Linked DNA regions of Thermogutta terrifontis. The protein of the gene in region 1 interacts with the protein of each later gene in a pairwise test. Links are inferred from orthologs where the notes say so. Each region holds a gene or a part of one and is shown on either strand. Other genes may lie near its edges.

Evidence for each region.
Region 2: the proteins of gyrA (region 1) and THTE_RS00015 interact in binary tests that used the Escherichia coli proteins (3 or more experiments, as listed by UniProt). The link is inferred for Thermogutta terrifontis from one-to-one orthologs.

What each region holds. Positions count from the first base shown.
Region 1 is NZ_CP018477.1:3,790,059-3,793,740, forward strand. The notes cover bases 27-3,388. They hold gyrA (DNA gyrase subunit A), read right to left. Parts: upstream 3,005-3,388; coding sequence 227-3,004; downstream 27-226. UniProt on the Escherichia coli protein: A type II topoisomerase that negatively supercoils closed circular double-stranded (ds) DNA in an ATP-dependent manner to maintain chromosomes in an underwound state.
Region 2 is NZ_CP018477.1:1,697-5,136, forward strand. What follows is about bases 167-3,286. They hold THTE_RS00015 (DNA gyrase subunit B), read left to right. Parts: upstream 167-501; coding sequence 502-3,072; downstream 3,073-3,286. Other genes in these bases: THTE_RS00010 (DciA family protein), read left to right, coding at 167-419. Also shown: dnaN (DNA polymerase III subunit beta), read left to right, coding at 1-57; more of THTE_RS00010, read left to right, coding at 87-166. UniProt on the Escherichia coli protein: DNA gyrase negatively supercoils closed circular double-stranded DNA in an ATP-dependent manner to maintain chromosomes in an underwound state.

The DNA.
Region 1 (3,682 bases):
TGAGTGTACGTAGGGGGGAGAAGGTGGACAAGCGTCAGGCGAACCCCACCGGGAAAAGAGAAGGCCAGAAGTCGGTCTGTGATGGTAGGCTTCAATCGAAGGCCGATCCGCGTCTGGTTTCTCCACCGATCGTAAATTCGCCTCGCCGGTGAGCCTGATTAAGATCACGGCCGATCGTGTTGGCCAATCTCATTCTTGCGATGGTTGTTCAACCATGTGTGAAAGGTTATTCGCGGTTGTCGGCAGAGTTTCCCGGTTCGGCGGGGATCCGCTTGACTGCCACCACGGTGTCCCCTTCGTCCAGTGTCATCAAACGGACGCCCTTTGTGTTCCGACCGACGAGCCGAATCTCGCTGACCCGCAACCTCTGCGTCTTGCCCTTGGCCGTCATCATGAGAATCTCGTCGTCCTCATGAACGACGGCCACTCCCACGACGGGGCCGTTTCGGGCGTCCGTCTTGATGTCGCGAATCCCCTTGCCGCCGCGGCGTTGCGTCCGGTAATAGAACTGAGAGCCGACCTCTCCCTCCTCGGCTTCCTCGCTTTCGTCTGCTTCTGGCTCTTCGACGGAGGTTTCTTCCTCCGGTACTTCCTCGTCCGACGCAGTTGCTTCCGTTTCGTCCTCGGGCTTCTCTATTTCCTCGTCAGCGACAGGGCCCGCGGTGCTCGCTCCAATGGGAGTGCGTTTGCCGTAACCGTGGGCACACACTGTGAGCAGGCATGCATCCGGCTCAGCAACCACGAGACCGACCACCCGATCATCCCCAATGAGTGAAATCCCTTTTACGCCCGCCGCGGCTCGACCCATAGGACGGACGTCCGATTCGCGAAACCGGATGGCCATACCTTTTTCGGTAGCCAGGAGCACTTCGTCCCCCTTTTTGGTGACCACAGCTCCGACAAGCTCATCGCCTTCACGCAGTTTGATGGCGATAATCCCGCCGCGAACGGGCCTGCCGTAGGCTGAGAGTGCCGTCTTTTTGACGAGTCCACGGGCTGTTGCAAAAAGAAGGTAATGATCGGGGAGTGAAAAATCTCGCACAGGCCGGCACGCCGCTACCTTTTCGTCCGGCTGCAAGCTGAGGAGGTTGACGATGGCACGTCCCTTGGCATCGCGAGGGAGCTCCGGAAGTTCGTAAACTTTTCGCCAGTGCACGCGACCAAGATTTGTAAAAAACAAAAGATAGTCGTGGGTTCCGGCAAGGAATACGTGCTCGATGGGATCTTCGTCATCCACCCGGGCCCCCTTCAAACCCTTCCCGCCCCTCCGCTGTGCCCGATAAGCTGACACGGGGGTCCGCTTGATATATCCCGCGGAACTGATGGACACGACCATCATCTCGTCGGGAATCAGTTCTTCAATATTAAAAGCCCCCACCTCTTGATCGGAAATTTCCGTGCGGCGCGGATCCCCATACTTATCCTTGATTTCCGTCAATTCCTGTTTAATTATTTCGAGAATATTCTTTTCATCGGAGAGGATTCGATTGTATTCCTTGATATTCTCCAGTAGATTGCGGTGTTCCGAGACGAGCTTTTCCTGCTCAAGATTGACGAGATGGCCCAGCGTCATCCGCAGGATGGCGTCCGCCTGAACAGGAGTAAGGAAGTACTCCTCGGCGATGCCACGCTCTTTCTGGAATTGAGCAAACCCCTCTTCACCCAATGCTCGGGCAAGCATTGCCGCAGGACAGGGGATCGCCATCAGGCGTTCCTTCGCCTGGGCCTGGGTCTCTGAGGTGCGAATGACGCGAATCACTTCATCAATATTGGCGAGAGCCAGCAGGAGCCCCTCGACGGTGTGTTTCCGCTGGCGGGCCTTGGAGAGCAGGTGTTGCGTCTTGCGACGGATGACCGTCACGCGGTGCCGCACGAACTCCTGGAGAAGCTCCTTGAAATTGAGCAGGCGGGGCTTGCCGTCCACGAGGGCCAGCAGATTGATGGAATATGTCTGCTGCAGAGGAGAATATTCATAGAGTTGATTGAGTACGATTTCCGGATCAGCCTCGCGCTTCAATTCCAGAACGATGCGAACGGGTTCTTTCAGGTCACTCTCGTTGCGGATGTTCGCGATTCCAGGTATCTTGCCCTCGGTAACAAGCTCGGCGATCCGTTCTTCAATTTTATCGCGCTGCTGCTGAAAAGGAATTTCTTTAATAATAATGCGATAACGATTATCGCGATATTCTTCAATAACAGCCCGTGCGCGAATAACGATCGTCCCGTGGCCTGTCAAATAACCCTGGCGGATACCTCGGCGACCACAGATAATGCCACCAGTTGGGAAATCAGGACCGGGGACGATTTCCATCAGTTCGTCGATGGTGATCTCGGGATCATCAATCAGCGCGATGAGAGCATCGCAGATCTCGGTGAGATTGTGAGGGGGGATCTCAGTCGACATCCCCACTGCAATTCCGGTCGCTCCGTTCACAAGCAGATTGGGGAACTTGGACGGAAGAACGGTAGGCTCGAGGCGCCGCTCGTCGTATGTGGGGACGAAATCGACCGTGTCCAGGTCCAAATCTTCCAGCATCATCGCCGCGTAAGGCGAAAGCCGGGCCTCTGTGTAACGCATGGCGGCTGGCGGAAGACCGGCGATTGATCCGAAATTCCCCTGCTTGTCAATAAGGACGTAGCGCATATTCCATTCCTGCGCCATCCGGACAAGCGTCGGGTAGATGACACTCTCGCCGTGGGGATGGTAGTTTCCGCTCGTGTCACCGCAGATCTTCGCGCATTTGACCCTCGCGGCACCGGGCGTCAGGTTCAGGTCATTCATCGCCACCAGGATGCGACGCTGCGAGGGTTTGAGACCGTCGCGGACGTCGGGCAACGCCCGGCTGACGATAACACTCATCGCATAGGTGAGGTAGCTCGACTTAAGCTCGTCCTCGATAGGAAGAGGAATCAGGCGGCTACCGTCACCGTTACCGCCGGCTGCACTGCCTTGACTGGCCTGGCCAGTGTTTTCCGCTTCGGGAAGATCCGTTGCGTCGGACATAATGACCCGTATCCGTAGGTGTCAGGTGGGAAAACTTTACGAATGAGCGTTTCTGGCTGTTATTCCACAAAAAACCGTCAATTGGGCCGGTCCTTCATCCTTCACCGCAGGGAAGAATGATGCCTCTGACGCTGGTGGGCCCGGCTTTCGGGTTCCGCCGCAGAAGCATTTAAAACCTTCAGTGTACCAGATTGACAAACCGCTGGCAATGACGCCTCAATTTCGAACGCAATACCTAACTTATTGGCACAAAAATACTTGCGTGGCATTCTTTTCGCTTGCAGTGGACCGGGACTTGCCACGCCACCCGGTTGCGAGGATACTTAAGAAACACAAAAAAGAGCGTTGCGACCGCGGGTCTATCACGCCAGCGGAGACAGCCGGAATTGCCTCGGATGCGAGGTTTGAAACCGTTGCAACCAGGTGTGGTGATCACCACTGGCGGCGCACGGTGGTCCACGCTCGGAGAAGAATCGGCCGGAGTGGCGGAATGGCAGACGCGCTGGACTCAAAATCCAGTGGCCTTCGGGCCGTGTGGGTTCAACTCCCACCTCCGGCACTGATGCCATCGGCTGAACTTCAGCGGACACGATATTTGAGCGTCTGAACTGTTTCGACTTCTCTCCGGTCCGGATGGCACTCTGGCATTTGAAGCCATTCGGCGGCATGAGCTTTTCT
Region 2 (3,440 bases), 3.8 Mb from region 1 along the record:
GAGACTGCTGACGGCTACGCCTACCTGATGATGCCGCTCGTCCTCGGCAGCAATTGACTGGGCCTCCAACGGGGAGAGATCAAGGAGTGGCGCGAAAACACCCACAACGGTCAGGTCGGTCGCAGGAGCCGCGGCATATTTCCGAGGTGGTGGCGGAGATCCTGGCACGGTCCGGGGTTGCGGAGACCCAGTCAGCCCGCGAGCTGCAGGCCGCCTGGCATGAGATCGTGGGCGCTCCCCTGAACGAGTTGAGTCGGGCGGTCAGGCTATCCCGGGGAAAGCTGGAAGTCGTGGTGACTCATTCGGCAGCCGTCCAGGAGTTGACCTTCCGCAAGCGTGAGATCCTCCGTCGCCTGCAGGAACGCTGGCCCCAGAAAGTCATCCGCGACATCCGCTTCCGCGTCGGGCCGATAGAGTAAGCACAGAACACATCTTCACGGACGACAGAAGCTTCACAGCAAAAAACGGATTCTTTCATTACTGAGGTGGTCAAAGCTGGCTATGAACGAAGACAATCTCAATAATCAGCCTTCTCTCCCGAAGGCGAGCCCCCCAGTGCCGGAACCCACAACGGCGTCTGAATCTCCGTCAGGAGAAGAAACGAACATTCGGGCTATTCAGGGGCAGAAGGAATACACCGCGGACAAGCTCGAACACCTCAGCGACCAGGAACATGTTCGCAAGCGGCCGAGCATGTACATCGGCGATACCGGCCCGCGCGGCCTGCACCACCTGGTGTTCGAGGTCGTGGATAACTCCATCGACGAAGCAATGGCGGGGTACGCCACACAGATTTGGGTCACCATCAATGGCGACGGCTCGGTGACCGTCGAGGACAACGGCCGGGGTATCCCTGTGGAGGTCCACCCCGTCATTGGCGTGTCCACCCTGGAAGGCGTTATGACCCTGCTGAAATTCGGAGGGAAGTTCAGCAAGGGGGCGTACTATACATCGGGTGGACTCCACGGTGTGGGAGTGACGGTCGTCAATTTCCTTTCCGAGTGGTGCGTGGTCGAAGTGTACCGCGGCGGCGCGGTGTACCGGCAGGAATACGAGCGAGGAAAACCAACTGGCCCAGTGCGGCGCATCGGCACCACCCATCGCACGGGAACGAAAACGACCTTCAAGCCCGACCCGCTGATCTTTCCCAACACGGAGTTCAATTACAACATCATCTACCGTCGCCTCCAGGAATTGGCATTCCTCAACAAGGGCGTCAAGATCCATTTCAAGGATCTGAGGACCAACGAAGGCGAAACCTTCTGCTATCAGCGGGGCATCATCGAGTTTGTGGAATACCTCAATCGGGCCAGCGAGCCGATCCACCCCGAGGTCATCTACATGTCCACGGAGGTGGAGGGAGTGACCATCGAACTGGCGATGCAGTATTCTTCAGAGTACACGGAGAATTTTCACTCTTACGTGAACAACATCTGCACGACGGAAGGTGGCACGCACGTCTCGGGTTTCCGCACGGCCCTCACCAGGACGTTCAACCAGTACGGCCGGCAGGAAGGGCTTTTCAAAGATCTCATTCCCACGGGAGACGACTTCCGTGAAGGCCTGACGGGGGTCCTGGCGGTGCGTGTTCCGAATCCTCAGTTTGAAGGGCAAACCAAGACGAAGCTTGGCAACAGCGAAGTAGAGGGCATCGTCAGTTCCGCGGTGGGAGACTTTTTATCGCGGTATTTGGAGGAGAATCCCAAAACCGCTCGGGCAATCATCCAGAAGGCCCTCCTGGCGGCGGAAGCGCGGGAGAGTGCCCGCAAGGCCCGGCAACTGGTCCGCGAGCGCAAAGGGGCCCTCAGCGGTGCGGGACTTCCCGGCAAGCTCCGCGATTGCACCAGCCGGGAGGTGGATAAGTGCGAACTCTATCTGGTGGAGGGTGATTCCGCCGGTGGGAGTGCCGAGGGAGGCCGCATCCGCGAATTTCAGGCGATTCTGCCCCTTCGCGGAAAGATCATCAATGCCTATAAGGCCCGCGAGGACAAGGTGCTCGCCAATGAGGAAATCCGCAGCATCATCTCGGCCATCGGCGTGGGCGTGGGGGATGAAATCGATCTTTCCAAGCGGCGGTACGGAAAGATCATCATCATGACCGACGCTGACGTGGATGGCTCCCATATCCGCACGCTGCTTCTGACATTCTTCTACCGACAGATGTACGACCTCATCAAGGCGGGGATGGTGTATATCGCCCAGCCGCCCCTTTATCGTGTTCGTCGCAAGAAGGACGTCTACTATGTGCAGACGGAAGAGGAGATGAAGAACCAGCTCCTGGAGGCTGGACTGGCCGATGCGGTCTTTGAGCCGGGCGATGGACGCACCATTGCCGGGGAGGAATTACAACGTCTGTGCCGTACGCTGGCGGCGATTGAAGCGGCGGTCATCGCCCTGGAGCGCCGCGGGATCAGCCTCCGCGAGCATGCCGCCCGACGGGATCCAGCCACCGGACGCCTGCCCGTTTACCATGTATTCCTCGATCAGAATGAATACTGGTTCACCACCCGTCAGGAACTGGACGAGTTTCTGGAAAAGGAGGAGGCCGAGACCGGGGAAACGCTCGTCGTGGAGGGCGACCACAACGGCGAGGCGGAAACACAGGAAGCATCAGAGAAAGAAACAGCATCCCAACCCCAGCGACGGCTTCATATCATCGAGCTTCACGAAGTACGCACCATCAACGCCCATTTGCAGACCCTGCGCGAGATGGGATTCGACATCGACGCACTCTTCCCCATTGAAAGAACGGGGGAGGAGAAACCGCGCTACATTCTGCGGCGAGGAGAGTCGGTGCAGGGTCTGGAAGATTTGCGCGGGCTGCTGACGGCGCTCCGCTCAGCGGGTGAGCGAGGTCTTCAGATCACCCGCTTTAAAGGTCTCGGCGAGATGAATGCCGAAGAGCTGCGGGAGACGACGCTCGATCCAGCCCACCGCACGCTCATCCAGGTGACGATGGACGATGCGGGAGCCGCCGACGAAATGTTCCGTGTCCTCATGGGCGAGAAGGTCCTGCCGCGGCGGGAATTCATCGAAAAGCACGCCCTGGAAGTTCAGCATCTGGACGTGTAGTTGGCTTCGCCCGACTTTTTGCGGTGCTCCGTCATGCCTCCCATAAGGGCGTAAATTTCGGCACAGGCGGAGGTGGCGCTGCGGCCGAAGTTAATCTTGGACAGCGAGCCCCTGTGGCTGGTAGGTCCGAAAGTTGGTCGGGGCAGTTCATGAATTGTCTCCACATGGAGCATCCGAGAGACCTCTTTCTCAGGCTTCTTTTCATTGCCAGTCCGTTTTTTCGGAGGGACGTGCTTGTCACGTCCGCTGTGCAACGTTCGATGATCAATTCCCTTTTCCCGGGCACGACAGGCGTGCCCCTCCGGTCCTTTTTCTCGGAGGGACCTGCTCGTCAGGTCCGTTTCTTCGGAGGGACCTGCTTGTCGGGT